DNA from 3 places in the Methylobacterium sp. CB376 genome. Region 2 is predicted to be linked to each of the others. Evidence: predicted binding sites of a transcription regulator. Region 2 holds the regulator's gene; each other region holds the start of a gene.
What was found. The regulator PhoB, encoded in region 2, activates phosphate uptake and scavenging genes when phosphate is short. The targets are predictions, from matches to a motif close to TGTCATNNANCTGTCAT.
Positions count from the first base shown of each region.

Region 1: a site for PhoB is predicted at 1,803-1,819, ahead of QA634_RS14820 (DUF1045 domain-containing protein). Genes of this name have one in related genera too.
Region 3: a site for PhoB is predicted at 3,195-3,211, ahead of QA634_RS24850 (UDP-2,3-diacylglucosamine diphosphatase). Genes of this name have one in related genera too.

Region 1 is NZ_CP121648.1:3,261,555-3,266,987, reverse strand. It holds gene selB (selenocysteine-specific translation elongation factor) at 1-1,747, opposite strand, end outside; gene QA634_RS14820 (DUF1045 domain-containing protein) at 1,859-2,548, shown strand; gene QA634_RS14815 (acetyltransferase) at 2,545-3,162, shown strand; gene phnC (phosphonate ABC transporter ATP-binding protein) at 3,401-4,219, shown strand; gene phnD (phosphonate ABC transporter substrate-binding protein) at 4,273-5,202, shown strand; gene phnE (phosphonate ABC transporter, permease protein PhnE) at 5,237-5,433, shown strand, end outside.
Region 2 is NZ_CP121648.1:7,334,400-7,339,832, reverse strand. It holds gene pstC (phosphate ABC transporter permease subunit PstC) at 1-594, shown strand, start outside; gene pstA (phosphate ABC transporter permease PstA) at 620-1,534, shown strand; gene pstB (phosphate ABC transporter ATP-binding protein PstB) at 1,576-2,388, shown strand; gene phoU (phosphate signaling complex protein PhoU) at 2,418-3,140, shown strand; gene phoB (phosphate regulon transcriptional regulator PhoB) at 3,165-3,869, shown strand; gene QA634_RS33760 (GcrA family cell cycle regulator) at 4,083-4,610, opposite strand; gene QA634_RS33755 (cell envelope integrity EipB family protein) at 5,128-5,433, shown strand, end outside.
Region 3 is NZ_CP121648.1:5,397,271-5,402,703, forward strand. It holds gene QA634_RS24830 (helix-turn-helix domain-containing protein) at 1-320, opposite strand, end outside; gene thiD (bifunctional hydroxymethylpyrimidine kinase/phosphomethylpyrimidine kinase) at 437-1,240, opposite strand; gene thiE (thiamine phosphate synthase) at 1,237-1,938, opposite strand; gene QA634_RS24845 (DMT family transporter) at 2,029-3,012, opposite strand; gene QA634_RS24850 (UDP-2,3-diacylglucosamine diphosphatase) at 3,228-4,133, shown strand; gene QA634_RS24855 (glycosyltransferase family 4 protein) at 4,130-5,266, shown strand; gene QA634_RS24860 (MucR family transcriptional regulator) at 5,362-5,433, opposite strand, start outside.

The DNA.
Region 1 (5,433 bases), 3.6 Mb from region 2:
CGACCGCCTCCCGGTGGAACAGGATCGTGCGGCGCTGGACCCGGTCGGCGGCGCGGATCAGCGTGCCGGAGCGGACGAGGTGGTTCAGTGCCTCCCGGCGGCGGGGATCGCGCCCGGCGGCCTCGGCCTCGTCGGGCGGCGTCAGGCCGGCCCGCCGGAAGCTCTCGGCGAGACCGCGCACCAGCGCCGGCTCCTGGCGCTGCGGGTCGAACGCGGCCGCGCGGACGAGGTCGCGGTCGCGCACCGCCCGCCCCGCCGCCACGAGGTCGCGCAGGATCGCCGCCGCCACCGCCTCGCCGGTGCGCAGCGCGGTCGCGAGGCGCGCGTGGCTGATCCCGTGCTCCAGCGGATGGGCGCGGTGATGGGCGTCCAGCGCCGCCAGCGCCTCGCTCCGCAGGGCGTCCCGGACCTCCGCGCCGAGGACGCGCTCGCCGATCGCCTCGGCGCCGAGGCCGACGAGGTGGCGGCGGACGCGCTCGGGCGCGATGCCGACGAGGCGCGACAGGTCGGCGAGCGTCGCGCCCGCCCGGCCCGCCGCGGCGAGGCGGGCGCGCAGGATCTCGGCCGGCCGCCCCTCCGCGAGCCTGCGCAGCTCCGCGAGGCCGGCCGCGTCGCGCCGCCGGCGCCGGCGCGAGGCCGGGTCGAGCACCACGCCGCCGCCGAGGGTGAGGGGAGGGGCGTCCGAGCGCAGCAGGAACGGCTCGCGCGCCGGCAGGGCGACCGCTTCCTCGGCGTGGAGCTGCGCCGGCGCCGTCTCCCCGGGATCGAGCGCGTCGCGGTCGAGGAGGCGCAGGCGCACCGGGACGTCGGCCGTGCCGGCGAGGAGCCGCAGCCGCGCCCCGCCCGCCAGGGGCACCGGGGCCTCCCGCAGCAAGGTGAGCGACACGTCGAGCCAGCGGCTCGGGACGAGGTAGCCGGGGGGGGCGAGGACCTGCCCGCGGCGCAGCTGCGCGAGGTCGATGCCGCGCAGGGCCACGGCGACCCGGCGCCCCGGCTCGGCCGCCTGGACCGGCCGCCCGTGGCTCTGGAGGGCGCGCACCGCGCCCTCGATGCCCTCCGGCGCGACCGCGACCGCGTCGCCGAGCGCGAGGCGCCCGCGCCGCAGCGTGCCGGTGACGACCGCGCCGAAGCCCGCACGGGGGAAGACGCGGTCGATCGGCAGGACGGGGCAGCCGTCATCCGGGCTCGGGGGCACCTCGCCCAGCAGGTCGGCGAGGTGCCCCGCGAGGTCGGCGAGGCCCTCCTCGCGCAGCACCGACGTCCGCACGATGCGCACCGCGAGGCCGGACGCGGCGGCGAGCGCGCCCACCTCCGCGGCCCGGGCCGCCGCCTCCGAGTCCGTGACGAGGTCGCACTTCGTCAACGCGACGACGCCCCGGCCCACGCCGATCAGGCGGGCGATGGCGAGGTGTTCGAGGGTCTGCGGCTTGATGCCCTCGCGGGCATCGACCGCGAGCAGGATCGCGCGCAGGCCGGTCGCCCCGGCGATCATCGCCCGCACGAACCGCTCGTGGCCGGGCAGGTCGACGAGGTCGATCTCGCCCCCCGGCACCCGCAGCAGGGCGAAGCCGGGGACGATCGAGACCCCGCGCTCGCGCTCCTCCTTGAGCCGGTCCGTGTCGGTGCCGGTGAGGGCGCGCACCAGCGCCGTCTTGCCGTGATCGACGTGGCCGATCACCCCGACGACCAGCGCCCGCCCGGCCGGCTCGGCCGCCGCGCGCTGCCCCCGCTCCCCGGGCCTGCCCATGCTCCACGCCCCCGCGTCCCCCGCGCCCCCATCCCGCAACCTCGCCACGGAACCTCGTCACGGAACCGTCATCCGACCGTGATGAACCCGTCCGGAACGCTCGCCGGAGGGATGGTCGTGACCGAGTCGTGCCGCTACGCGCTCTACTACACGGCCCCGCCCGGCTCCGGGCTGGCCCGGTTCGGCTGCGGCGTCCTCGGCTATGACACCGCGACCGGCGCGCCGGTTCCGCGGCACGACGGGTTCGCGGACGCGCAGGACGTGACCCGCGCGCCGAGCCGCTACGGCTTCCACGCGACCTTGAAGGCGCCGATGCGCCTCGCCCCGGGCGTCGCCGAGGCGGATCTGGTCGCGGCCGCGGCGGCGCTGGCGGCGTGGCACCCGCCGGTTCCCGTCGGGCGGCTCGTCGTCGCGACGCTCGGCGCCTTCACGGCCCTGGTGCCGGACGAGGCGCCGCCGGCGCTCGGCCTGTTCGCGGCCGAGTGCGTCGCCGCCCTCGACCCCCTGCGCGCGCCGCTCAGCGAGGCGGAGCGGGCGCGCCGCCGCCCGGAGCGCCTGGACGCGCGCGAGCGGGCGCTCCTCGACCGCTGGGGCTACCCCCACGTCTTCGAGCGCTTCCGCTTCCACATGACGCTGACGGACGCCCTGCCGGAGGAGGACCGCGCGCCCTGGCACGCGCGGCTCGCGGCGGCCTACGGGCCGGGCGAGCCGCTGACCCTCGACGCCGTCACGGTGCTGCGGCAGGACGGGGATGCCCCGTTCCGGGTGCTGCGGCGCATTCCCCTCGGAGACCCCGCATGACCAAGCGCCTCGGGCCGGAGCCCCTCGTCGATCCCACCGCCGCGATCGTGGCGAGCCGCCTCGGCCGCTACACCGAGGTCGGGGCCCGCACCCGCCTGACCGAGACCGAGATGGGGGACTATTCCTACATCGTGAACGACGGCGAGGTGATCGCGACGCGGATCGGCAAGTTCTGCTCGATCGCCGCGATGGTGCGGATCAACCCGGGCAATCACCCGATGGAGCGCGCCTCCCAGGCGCATTTCACCTATCGGGCGAGCCAGTACTGGCCGGAGGAGGCGGACGAGGCCGCCTTCTTCGACCGGCGCCGGGCGCTGCCGGTGGAGATCGGCCACGACGTCTGGATCGGCCACGGCGCCATCGTCCTGCCGGGCCGCCGGATCGGCACCGGGGCGGTGGTGGGGGCGGGCGCGGTCGTGACCCGCGACGTGCCCGCCTACGCGATCGCGGTCGGCAACCCGGCCCGCCTCCTGCGCCGGCGCTTCCCCGAGGCGGTCGCCGAGCGCCTGCGGGCCCTGGCGTGGTGGGACTGGGACCACGAGCGGCTGCGCGCCGCCCTGCCGGATTTCCGTGCCCTGCCGGTCGAGGACTTCCTGGCCCGCCACGGGGGCTGATCCGGGATCCGGCCGATCCAAGCGGATCCCGGATCACGCGCCCGCGCGGCGCGGGAGCGAGGCCGGCATCCGCGATCCCGAAGCGACCGATCGGATCGGGTATCAAACCGCCGCGGCGGGCCTCGCCGCCGGGACGCGGCCGCAAGAATCCGCGAGAGCCCCCCGGCGGCAGCGGCTGTCATTCAACTGTCGCCAAACCGGCGTTTACGTCCCGCGTACGGCAACAGCGGACGGATTGATGCTCGTCGTCGAGAACCTCACGCGCCAATACGGTGACCGCCGCGCGGTGGATGCGATCTCCCTGCGCATCGAGCGCGGCAGCTTCGTGGGCGTGATCGGTCGCTCCGGCGCGGGCAAGTCGACCCTGCTGCGGATGCTGAACCGCCTCGTCGATCCGAGCGAGGGCCGCATCCTGTTCGACGGGCGCGACGTGACGGCCCTGAAGGGGCGGGCCCTGCGCCAGTGGCGCGGGCGCTGCGCCATGATCTTCCAGCAGTTCAACCTCGTCGGCCGGCTCGACGTGCTGACGAACGTGCTGATGGGCCGGCTCAACCACGTGTCGTCCGCCCGCGCCCTCCTGCGGCTGTGGCCCGAGGAGGACAAGGCGCTCGCCCTCGCGGCGCTGGAGAATTTCGACATGGGCGCCTACGCGGCGAACCGCGCCGACGCCCTCTCGGGCGGGCAGCAGCAGCGCGTGGCGATCGCCCGCGCCCTGGTCCAGGAGCCCGAGATCATCCTGGCCGACGAGCCGGTCGCCTCCCTCGACCCGCGCAACACGCGCCTGGTCATGGACGCGCTGGCCGAGGCCAATACGCGGTACGGGATCACGGTCCTGTGCAACCTGCACTCCCTCGACCTGGCGCGCGCCTATTGCGACCGCCTGGTCGGCCTCTCGGCGGGGCGCCTCGTCTTCGACGGGCGCGCCTTGGACCTGACCGAGGCCGTGGCGCAGGACCTCTACGGCCTGGAGGCCGGCGAGGTGATGGACCGGCCGCCCGCGACACCCCTCCCGGAGCCGGGCCCCGCCCTGGCGCCGCCGGCACCGGTCGGCGCCTGACGCGACCCGATGCGGGCCGCCGGCCCGTGGAGAATGATGGAAGGACGGACACGATGCTGACCCGACGCACCCTCGTCGGCGCCCTGACGGCGCTTGCCTGCTTCACCCTCCCGGCCGCCGCGCAGGACTGGAAGGCCAAGTATCCGGAACTGACGCTCGGCGTGATTCCGATCGAGAACGCGTCGGGCACCGCCGACCGCTACACGCCGCTCGCCGATTACCTCTCGAAGGAACTCGGCGTGCCGGTGAAGCTGCGCGTCGCCAACGACTACGCGGCGGTGATCGAGGGCCAGCGCGCCGGCAACATCCAGATCGGCTTCTACGGCCCGGCCGCCTTCGCCCGCGCGGTCATCACCGGCGTGAAGGTCGAGCCGATCGTCAACCAGAAGCACGATAGCGGCGCCTCCGGCTACTACTCGGTCATCTACGTCAAGGCGGACAGCCCCTACAAGACGCTCGCCGACCTGAAGGGCAAGAACCTCGCGCTGGTCGACCCCAACTCGACCTCGGGCAACCAGGCGCCGCGCTTCTTCATGCAGAAGGCGGGCTACGACGTCGACAAGTTCTTCGGCAAGACGTTCTTCGCCGGCAGCCACGAGAACTCGGTGCTGGCCCTGATCCAGGGCACCTCGGACGCCTCCGCCACGCTGTGGAACTCGGAGACGGACGGCACGCTGACCCGCATGCAGACCAAGCACATGCTCAAGAGCGCGGACGGCAAGCCGCTGACGCCGGCCGATTTCCGCATCGTCTTCAAATCCGACTTCCTGCCCGAGGGCCCCTTCGCGGTGCTGGCGAGCCTGCCGGACGACCTGAAGACGCGCATCCGCGCCGCCTTCGTGGCGATGCCGAAGAAGGACAAGGTCGCCTTCGACAAGCTGTCGGACGGCAAGGACCTCGACTTCACGGCGGTGACGCTGAAGGACTTCGAGCCGATCATCGAGATGCTCCGCTACAACGACGAGCAGCGGAAGCGCTCGTAGTCATTCCGAGGACGCATCGGGCGAGGCGGCCGCGTTGACCCAACGGATCGCAAACCTGCCGCCGGAGAGGGCCCGCACCCTCGCGGCGGCCTACGCGGCCGCGATCGCCGGTGCGCGGCGGCGCAACCTCGCCGTGCTCGCCGTCCTCCTCGTCCTGATCGTCCTGGCGGGCGCGATGGCGGAGGTGCGGCCGCTCACCTTCCTCGAGAACATCCGGAACTTCACGGCCTA
Region 2 (5,433 bases):
CTGCTCGCCTCGGTGCCGAGCATCATCTACGGCATGTGGGGCCTGTTCGTGTTCGCCCCGCTCTTCGCCCGCTTCGTGCAGGTGCCGGTCTCGAACCTCGTCGAGGGCCTGCCTGTCGTCGGCACGCTGCTCTACGCGCAGGTGCCCTCGGGGGTCGGCATCCTGACCGCCGGCATCATCCTGGCCATCATGATCGTGCCCTTCGTGGCCTCGATCACCCGCGACATGCTCGACCAGATCCCGACCGTCCTGCGCGAAAGCGCCTACGGCATCGGCTGCACCACCTGGGAGGTCGTGCGCCACGTGCTGGTCCCGCAGGCCTCGGTCTCGATCATCGGCGCGATCATGCTCGGGCTCGGCCGGGCGCTCGGCGAGACCATGGCGGTGACCTTCGTGATCGGCAACGCGAACCGCCTGTCGCCCTCGATCTTCGACCCGGGCTCGACCATCGCGTCGCGCATCGCCAACGAGTTCAACGAGGCGGACGGGATGCAGCTGCACGCCCTGCTGGCGCTCGGCTGCATCCTGTTCGTCGTCACCTTCATCGTCCTCATCGTGGCCCGGCTGCTCGTGCGCCGCGTGAAGGTCGCCTGATCCCGCCCGACGGAGCTCTGATGCCATGGACGCCCGGACCACCCTCGCCACGGCAGGCCAGGCCGCGACCGCCGAACCGGCGCGCCAAGCCTGGGGCCGCGTCCGCGCCGGCCGGCGCACCGCCGACCGGCTGCTGATCATCCTCTGCACGGCGGCGACGGCGCTCGGCGCGATCGTGCTGGGCTCGATCCTGCTGATGCTGATCGTCGAGGGCCTGCGCGGCCTCTCGCCGACCCTGTTCACCGAGGTGACGCCGGGTCCCGGCTCGGAGGGGGGCGGGATCGCCAACGCCATCCTCGGCAGCCTGGTCATGACGCTGATCGGCATCGTGGTGGCGACCCCGGTCGGGGTGCTCGCCGGCACCTACCTCGCCGAGTACGGGCGCACGGCCAAGCTCGCCGACGCGATCCGGTTCCTGAACGACATCCTGCTCTCGGCGCCCTCGATCCTGATCGGCCTCTTCGTCTACACGGTGATGGTGCGCACCATGGGCGGCTACTCGGGCTGGGCCGGCGGCGTGGCGCTCGCCATCATCGCGACGCCGGTGATCGTGCGCACCACCGAGGACATGCTGCGCCTCGTGCCGGGCTCCCTGCGCGAGGCCGGCGCGGCCCTGGGCGCGCCGCCCTCGATCGTGATCCGCGCCGTCACCTGGAAGGCCGCGCAGGCCGGCATCGTCACCGGCATCCTGCTCGCCCTGGCGCGCATCGCGGGCGAGACGGCGCCGCTCCTTTTCACGGCGCTCAACAACAATTCCTGGTTCAGCCCCAACCTGATGGGCGGCGTCGCCAACCTCCCGGTGATGATCTACCAATTCGCCCTCTCGCCCTACGAGAACTGGCGCCAACTCGCCTGGGCGGGCGCCCTGCTGATCACCGTGACCATCCTGGGCCTGTCGATCGCGGCCCGCCTGTTCCTGCGCGGCGGCAGGGGCCGCTGAGACCGCGCCGCCCCCCGCCGACGATCCTCCGGAGAACCCCGATGAGCGCCTCCGCCACCGCCGCACCGGTCGTCAAATCCGGCGCGGCCGACGAGACCGCCCCGGTCCGCCTCGCGGTCAAGAACCTCAACTTCTACTACGGGACCTTCCAGGGCCTGAAGAACATCAACCTCGACTTCCACGACCGGCAGGTCACCGCGCTGATCGGGCCGTCGGGCTGCGGCAAGTCCACGCTGCTGCGCACCTTCAACCGGATCTACTCGCTCTATCCCGACCAGCGGGCGGAGGGCGAGATCCTGCTCGACGGGCGCAACATCCTCGACCCGGCGATCGACCTGAACGAGCTGCGCGCCCGCGTCGGCATGGTGTTCCAGAAGCCGACGCCCTTCCCGATGTCGATCTACGACAACATCGCCTTCGGCATCCGGCTCTACGAGCGGCTCGGCAGGGCCGACCTCGACCAGCGCGTCGAGGAGGCCCTGCGCAAGGCCGCCCTCTGGGACGAGGTCAAGGATAAGCTCAAGCAATCCGGCATGGGCCTGTCGGGCGGCCAGCAGCAGCGCCTCTGCATCGCCCGCACGGTCGCCCAAAAGCCCGAGGTGATCCTGTTCGACGAGCCGACCTCGGCCCTCGACCCGATCTCGACCGGCCGCATCGAGGAGCTGCTGGAGCAGCTGCGCGGGGAATTCACCATCGCGATCGTCACCCACAACATGCAGCAGGCGGCCCGCATCTCGCAGTTCACGGCCTTCATGTATCTCGGCGAGCTGATCGAGTTCGGGCCGACGAACCGGCTGTTCATGACTCCGACCAAGCGCCAGACCCAGGACTACATCACCGGCCGGTTCGGCTGACCCTCCCCCTTGCGAGCAGGACGAGCGCCATGTCGGATCACATCGTCAGTTCCTACGACGCGGACCTGCAGAACCTGCGCCGCAGCATCGCCGAGATGGGCGGGATCGCCGAGAAGATGATGGCGGATGCGGCGACCGCCCTGGTGCGCCGCGACGGCACCCTGGCCCAGAGCGTGATCGCGGCGGATGCCCGCCTCGACGGGCTCCAGCGCGAGATCGAGGAGCGGGCGATCCTGCTCATCGCCAAGCGCCAGCCGATGGCGATCGACCTGCGCGAGACGATCTCGGCGATCCGCGTCTCCGGCGACCTCGAGCGGATCGGCGACCTCGCCAAGAACATCGCCAAGCGGGTGGTGGCGATCAGCGATCAGCCCCAGCTCCAGAAGGTGGTGGTCGGCGTCCAGCACATGAGCGACCTCGTGCAGGAGCAGCTCAAGGACGTGCTCGACGCCTACGCGACCCAGGACGTCGCCGTGGCCCTCGACGTCTGGGCGCGCGACGGCGGCATCGACGCGCTCTACACGTCCCTGTTCCGCGAGCTCCTCACCTACATGATGGAGGATCCGCGCAACATCAGCTTCTGCACGCACCTCCTGTTCTGCGCCAAGAACGTGGAGCGGATCGGCGACCACACCACCAACATCGCCGAGACGATCCACTACCTCGTCAGCGGCGAGACGCTGCCGACCGAGCGCCCGAAGAACGACCGGTCGAGCTTCGCCACGGTGGCGCCGCCGGCGCCGGAGGCGTGACCGGACCGGAGACCCGCATTGTCGATGAGCACGAGGATCCTGATCGTCGAGGATGAGGAGCCGCTGACGCTCCTGCTCCGCTACAACCTCGAAGCCGAGGGCTTCACGGTGGATGCCGTGGCCCGCGGCGACGAGGCGGATATCCGCCTGCGCGAGCAGGTGCCGGACCTCGTCCTCCTCGACTGGATGGTGCCGGGGCTGTCGGGCATCGAGCTCTGCCGCCGGATCCGGGCGCGCCGGGAGACCGAGCGGCTGCCGGTCATCATGCTCACCGCCCGCGGCGAGGAGGGCGACCGGGTGCGCGGCCTCGCCACCGGCGCCGACGACTACATCGTGAAGCCCTTCTCGGTGCCGGAGCTGCTGGCGCGGGTGCGGGCGCTGCTGCGCCGCGCCAAGCCGGCCCACGTGGCGCATCTCCTGGTGGCGGGCGACATCGAGCTCGACCGGGTCAGCCACCGGGTGCGGCGCGAGGGGCGGGAGCTGCATCTCGGCCCGACCGAGTTCAAGCTGCTCGAATTCCTGATGCAGAGCCCGGGCCGGGTCTTCTCCCGCGAGCAGCTCCTCGACGGCGTCTGGGGCCACGACGTCTACATCGACGAGCGCACGGTCGACGTGCATATCGGCCGGCTGCGCAAGGCGATCAACCGGCCGCGCCGCCCCGACCCGATCCGCACCGTGCGCGGCTCGGGCTACTCCTTCGACGAGATGTTCGCGAACGGCGCCTCCTGAGCGCCCCGGCCGCATCGAGGCCCGGCATCGGCGGACGGCATCGCGGCGGCGTCGGCCGCGAGGGTCCGCCCTGCGCGCGGCGACGGCACGCTTGACCCTCCCAGGACGACCCTCCCAGGACGCGATCCCGGCAGGATCGCGCCGCGCAGGCCCGCCGGGGCCTCGCCGCCGGGTCGTCGCCGCCGAACCGGTGACGGGTTCGGCGAACGGGGCTCAGCGGAAGGCCACGACCCGCCGGTCGCTGCGCTTGCGCTCGGTCGCCGGCTGGTAGGCGATGCGCGCGTGGTGGGTGCAGTAGGGCAGGCCCGTGATCGAGCGGGCGCCGCAGAAGCGGAAATCGGGCGAGGCCGGGTCGCCCATGGGCCAGCGGCACATGAACTCGCGCAGCTCCATGATCGTCACCCGCTCCGAGAGCGGCAGCGCCGCCTCCGCCGACGGCGGGGGCTCGGCGCGCACCAGCGCCAGCGAGGCCGGCGCGGGCGCCACCATGGTCGGGACCGGCGCCTGGGCGGGCGGGCGCTCCTCCTCGCTCGGCGCGCGGCTGCGCGGCACCGGCGCGGGCGCCCCGTTCGACTTCAGCACCCGGCCGGCCAAGCCGAGCCGATGCACCTTTCCGATCACCGCATTGCGCGAGACGCCGCCGATCTCGGCCGCGATCTGGCTCGCGCTGCGCCCCTCTCCCCACAGCCGCTTCAGGAGTTCGACCCGTTCCTTCGTCCAGCTCGGGCCCGCATCCGTCATCGCCGCCTCCGAATTCCCCCACCCATCAGCGGCAAGGACGCACGCAGCCGTCTGCGTTCGGCCGTGCGACCGCGCGTCCAGTGCCTCTCTGCTGCTGATGATCGCCGCTTCGTGACAGCGCTTGCGACGGGGGTGAACCTACAGGAGCGGCCGTTCTCCGCGCAAGAGTCCCACGGCCCCGCCGGACCCGTTTTCCCCGCGCCGGGCCGGGTTCGCGCAGGGCCGCGGACTGGGGGGAGAGGCGCCCGGCGGGGTCCCCTCCGGGGGGGCGGCGAGGCCAGGAAATCCACAGCGTATCAACAGCTTGTCACGCGCCGGGGCGGGCGCGCGCCGGCGCCCCGAGGCGGCCGCCGCGCACTCCGCGGGCGGCCCCGGAGGGCCCGCCCCGGGCGAGGGCGAGCGGGACAGAGTGGCATCCGCGCCACGCTGCATCCCGTGCGAGAGGTCGCGTTGCCCGGGCGGCGCCCTGCACCTATGGTTCCGCCCCGGGCCGCGCGTGCCCGACACGGGAAATTCCATGCGGACACTCCTCGCGTCCCTGCTGCCGCTCGTCGTTCTCCTGCCCACCGGTCTCGCGGCGGAGCCGGCCGGGGGGATCCGCCTCGCCCCGCACCGGGCGGTCTACGACCTCTCGCTCCTGCGCAGCACCGGCGCCCGCGCGGTCGAGAGCGCGCGCGGGCGCATCGTCTTCGATTTCTCCGGGGATCCCTGCAAGGGCTGGGCGCTCCAGTACCGTCAGGTGACGGTGCTGGAGAGCGCCGAGAGCGGCGCGCGCACCTCGGACCTGCGCAACAACACCTTCGAGAGCGGCGACGGCAAGGCC
Region 3 (5,433 bases), 1.9 Mb from region 2:
TCCTCCGAGACCAGGATCGGCGTGTCGGCCCGGGACGACTTCTCGATGAACGGTTCCTCGTCCCCCGTCGCCAGCACCCGCTCGATCGAGACGTCGAGCGCCTGGCTGAGGCGCCAGATCGTGGCCAGGGTCGGGTTGGTCTCGTTGCGCTCGATCTGGCTGATGATCGACTTCGCGACGCCCGACTGTTCGGCGAGTTCGGACAGCGACAGATTGTAGGCCTTGCGCAGGCGCTGGATCGTCTTGCCGAGCTGCCCCGAAAGGACCTGGGCGCCCGTCATCAGGTCCTTGGCCCGCTCTCGTCCCCGCTCGACGCCCATCGCCCGCTCACGCCCGCCGTCGTTCCGCATTCCGAACGACCGTACGCTCCATCAAACGCAATCGCGGCGCAAGGGCAAGGGGCCAAGGGGGCCGGCGCCGAGGTTTTCGGGGATCCCTACCAGAGGGCGTGGAAGTGGTGGACCGGCCCGTGGCCCCGGCCGACGGCGAGCCGCTCGGCCGCCGCGAGCGCGGCCGCGAGGTAGGCCTTCGCCGCCCGCGCGGCGTCCGGCAGGGGCAGCCCGCGCGCGAGGCCGGCCGCGAGCGCGGCCGAGAGCGTGCAGCCGGTCCCGTGCGTGTGCCGCGTCGCCAGCCGCGGGCCGGTCAGGCGCAGGACGTCCTCCCCCGGCCCGACCAGGAGGTCGGTGCTCTCCTCGCCCGCGCCGTGGCCGCCCTTCATCAGCACCGCGCCCGGGCCGAGGGCGAGGAGGCGGCGCCCCTGCGCCAGCATCGCGGCCTCGTCGGCGGCCAGCGGCTCGCCGAGGAGGATGGCCGCCTCGGGCAGGTTCGGCGTCAGCACGCTCGCCCGCGGGATCAGGCGATCGCGCAGGGAGGCGACCGCGTCCGCGGCGAGGAGGCGGTCGCCGCTCGTCGCCACCATCACGGGGTCGAGCACCACCGGGATGCCGGCCGCGTGCGCCGCCAGCCCCTCGGCCACCGCGGCGATCACCGGCTCCCGCGCCAGCATGCCGATCTTCACCGCGCCCACCGCGAGGTCACCGAAGACGCTGGCGATCTGGCGCGCCACGAAGTCGCCCGGCACCTCATGGACCGCCTGGACCCCGAGGGTGTTCTGGGCGGTCAGGGCCGTGACGACGCTGGCCCCGTAGACGCCGAGCGCCGAGAAGGTCTTGAGATCCGCCTGGATCCCGGCCCCGCCGCCGGAATCCGAGCCCGCGACGGTGACGGCGATCGGGGTCACGCCGCCCCCCGCGCCGCGAGCGCCCGATCGACCAGCTGGCGCAGCGCGCGCGCCCGCGCCTCGACCTCGTCGGGAGCGCCGAACAGGGCCGAGATCAGCGCGATGCCGTCCGCCCCCGCGCCGATCACCGAGGCGGCGTTGCCGGAATCGATCCCGGCGATCGCCCCGATCGGCAGGCCGCCCCGGGCGAGCCGGGCCCGGAAGGCGATGCGCGCGAGGCCTTCCAGCCCCACCGGCGGGTCCGGGTTGCGCTTGCTCGCGGTCGCGAAGACGCCGCCGATGCAGGCGTAGTCCACCGGCAGGCGGTAGAGTTCGTCCGCCTGGGTGCCGGTCTTGACGGTGAGGCCGATGATCGCCCCGGGCCCGAGCAGCCGGCGGGCCTCGGCCGGGTGCAGGTCCTCCTGGCCGAGATGCACGCCCTCGGCCCCGGCCGCCAGCGCGAGGTCGACTCGGTCGTTGACGAGGAGCGGCACGCCGCTGCCCGACAGGGCCGCCCGGATCGCCCGCAGGCGGGCGAGGCTCTCGCGGGCGTTCGGGATCGCCTTCTCGCGGTACTGGAGCAGGGTGCAGCCGCCCGCCGCGGCCGCGCCGGCCATGCGCGCGAGCAGCGCGGGATCGCCGCCGCTCACCCCGACGTCGAGGATGCCGTAGAGCCGCAGGTCGACCGGAACGGTGCCATCCATGCCCACGGGGCGCATCGCCTTCCTCCCGGCCGGCCGCTCCGGCCCCGCCCCGAGTAAGCGTCGGCCGCGCCGGGCGTCAACCTGCGCGCGACTTCGCGCCCGGCCTCAGGCCGCGCGGGCGCCGCCGGCCGCCTCGCGGGCGCGCTCCAGCGCGACCCTGCGCTCGCGCCACACCGTGTAGACGCCGGCCGCCGCCACGATGCTGCCGCCGAGCGCCACCGCCGGCTGCGGCAATTGCCCGAACACGAACCAGCCGATCAGCAGCGACCACAGCATGGTGGTGTACTCGAAGGGCGCCACCAGCGAGGCGTCGCCGTGGCGGTAGCTCTCGGTGAGCAGGATCTGGCCGATGCCGCCCAGCACGCCGACGAGGACGAAGAGGCCGAATTCGGGCAGGCTCGGCAGGCTCCAGCCGAGGACCAGCGTCGAGAGGCCGAGCAGCGAGGTGAACAGGAAGAAGTAGAGGACGATCGCGCCCGTGCGCTCGGTCATGGTCAGGCGCCGGACCTGGATCGTCGCCGCCGCGGCGCAGACCGCCGCCAGGCAGGCGAACAGGGCCCCGATCGAGCCCGCGGCCCCGCCGGCCCCGAATTCGAGGTGCGGCGCCAGCATGATCAGCACGCCGAGGAAGCCCACCAGCACCGCCGCCCAGCGATAGCCCTGGACCCGCTCGCGCAGCACCAGGGCCGCCAGCACCACCACCAGGAGCGGCGAGGCGTAGCCGATCGCGATCGAATCGGAGAGCGGCAGGAAGGACAGGCCGGCGAAGCCCGCGAACATCCCGCAGGCGCCGATCAGGCTGCGCAGGACGTGGCCGCGCAGGTTGCGGGTGCGCACCGCCTCGACCACGCTCCCCTGCCAGCGCAGCCAGATCACGAGCGGCAGGATCGCGAAGGCCGAGCGGAAGAACACGATCTCGCCGGTCGGGAAGTGCCGGTCCGAGAGGCCCTTCACCCCCGCCGACATCAGCGTGAAGGCGAGCGCCGACAGCACCTTGAGGCCGATCCCGAGATAGGGCCGGCCGGACGAGGCGGGGCGCGCGGCATCCCCGCGCAGCGGGCGCTCGGGGAGGACGACGGGGGCTGCCATGGGAGGGTCGCACGCAGGACGAGAGGAAATTCTCCACACCACTTTTCGAATGGCCGAGCCAGCGGCCGCGGCGGTGCTCAGACCTGCAGCCCGCGCATGTGGACCTTAATCGAACCGCAAGAATGGCCTGAACCTGGTTTTCGCGCGGTCGAGACCGCCCAATTCCGCTCCGGGGGGAGCTTCGTCATCAAAGTGATACGGGAATGCGGTTTGGCATGGCGGCCATCGACCGCAAGGAGACGGATGTGGCCGACGACGCCGATGCGCTGCGTGTCCGCTCGCTCTTCCTGTCCGATATCCATCTCGGCACGAAGGGCTGTCAAGCGGAACTCTTGCTCGATTTCCTGCGGGAGGTCGACGCCGACGAGATCTATCTGGTCGGCGACATCGTCGACGGCTGGAAGCTGAAATCCGGCTGGTACTGGCCGCAGGCCCACAACGACGTCGTGCAGAAGCTCCTGCGCAAGGTGCGCAAGGGCTCCCGGCTGATCTACGTGCCGGGCAATCACGACGAGTTCCTGCGCGACTTCCTCGACCTGCATTTCGGCGGCATCGAGGTCCACGACCAGATCCTGCACGAGGGTGCCGACGGCAAGCGCTACCTCGTCATCCACGGCGACCAGTTCGACCTCGTCGTCCGGCACGCCAAGTGGCTCGCCCTGCTCGGGGACGGCGCCTACACGGCGGCCCTGTTCGTCAACACGCACCTGAACTGGGCGCGCCGGCGCCTCGGCCTGACCTACTGGTCTCTCTCGGCCTGGGCCAAGCTCAAGGTGAAGAACGCCGTCAACTTCATCGGCCGCTTCGAGGAGCTGCTGGCGGCGGAGGCCAGGCGCGCGGGCGCCGACGGGGTGATCTGCGGCCACATCCACCACGCGGCCAACCGCGAGATCGAGGGCCTGCGCTACCTCAATACCGGCGACTGGGTCGAATCCTGCACGGCGATCGTCGAGCATTACGACGGCCGCATGGAGGTGATCCGCTTCGCCGAGATGCGGGCCGAGGCGAGCGGCGCGCGGCGGGTCCTGCCCCGGCCCGAGCCGGTCGCGGCGGTCGAGCCCCTGTCGGTCCCCCGGCAAGCCGCCGAGCGGACCTCGTCCAACGCGCGGGCCTTGGCGTGAGGCTGCTCATCGCGACGGATGCGTGGCATCCGCAGGTCAACGGCGTCGTGCGCTCCCTGGAGCAGATGGCCAAGGCCGGGCCCGGCCTCGGCGTCTCGCCGAGCTTCGTCACGCCGCTGCTGTTCCGGTCGGTCCCGCTGCCCGGCTACCGCGAGATCCGCCTCTCGCTGGTGACGTCCCGGAGCATCGCGCCCCATTGGCGCGCCTTCGGCCCCACCCACGTGCACATCGCCACCGAGGGGCCGATCGGGCTCGCCGTGCGCCGCCTCTGCCTCTCCGAGCGCAGGCCGTTCACCACGAGCTACCACACGCGCTTTCCGGAATACCTCGCGGCGCGCCTGCCGGTCCCGCCCGCGCTGAGCTACGCGTGGCTGCGCCGCTTCCACAACGCGGCGAGCGGCACGATGGTGAGCACGCCGTCCCTGGAGCGCGACCTCGCGGATCGCGGCTTCCGCAACCTGATGCGGTGGACCCGGGGCGTCGACACCGAGCTGTTCCGCCCCCGCGCCGCGCCGGAGCCCGAGGCCCTGCGCGGGCTGCCCCGGCCGCTCTTCCTGTTCGTCGGCCGACTCGCGGTCGAGAAGAACGTCGCGGCCTTCCTGTCCCTCGACCTGCCCGGCACCAAGGTGCTGGTGGGCGACGGGCCGGACCGGGCCCGGCTCCAGGCGGAGCACCCGGGCGCGCGGTTCCTCGGCACGCTCACCGGCGAGGCGCTGGCCCGGGCCTACGCGGCGGCGGACGCCTTCGTGTTCCCGAGCCTCACCGACACGTTCGGGATCGTGTTGCTGGAAGCCCTGGCGAGCGGCCTGCCGATCGCCGCCTACCCGGTGACTGGCCCCCTCGACGTGGTGGGCGAGACCCGCGTCGGCGTCCTCGACCGCGACCTCCGGCAGGCGGCCCTCGGCGCCCTGCAGATCCCGCGCGAGCGCTGCCGGGCCGAGGCCCTGCGCTACACCTGGGCCGAGAGCGCGAGGCAGTTCTACCGCAACATCGAGGTCGCCCACGCCAAGGGCCCGGCCGACCGGCGCGCGAAGGGCCCGGCCGACCGGCGCGCGAAGGGCCCGGCCGGCGGGCGCGCGACGCGCACGGCCCCCCTCGCCGCGGATCCGGGCTCCCGCCCGCGCGAGGGCTGACCCCGACGCGCATCGGGCAAGACGCGCATCGGGCAAGACCGTCGTCCCCCCCGGGCCGGTGCGCGCGACGCCGAGACGCCCCGCTCCGCCCCGGCTCAGGTCGCCTTGCGCGGGCGCCCGCGCTTGCGGGGCGGCTGGGCCGGCTCGGGCTTGCGCGCCGCGCGCTC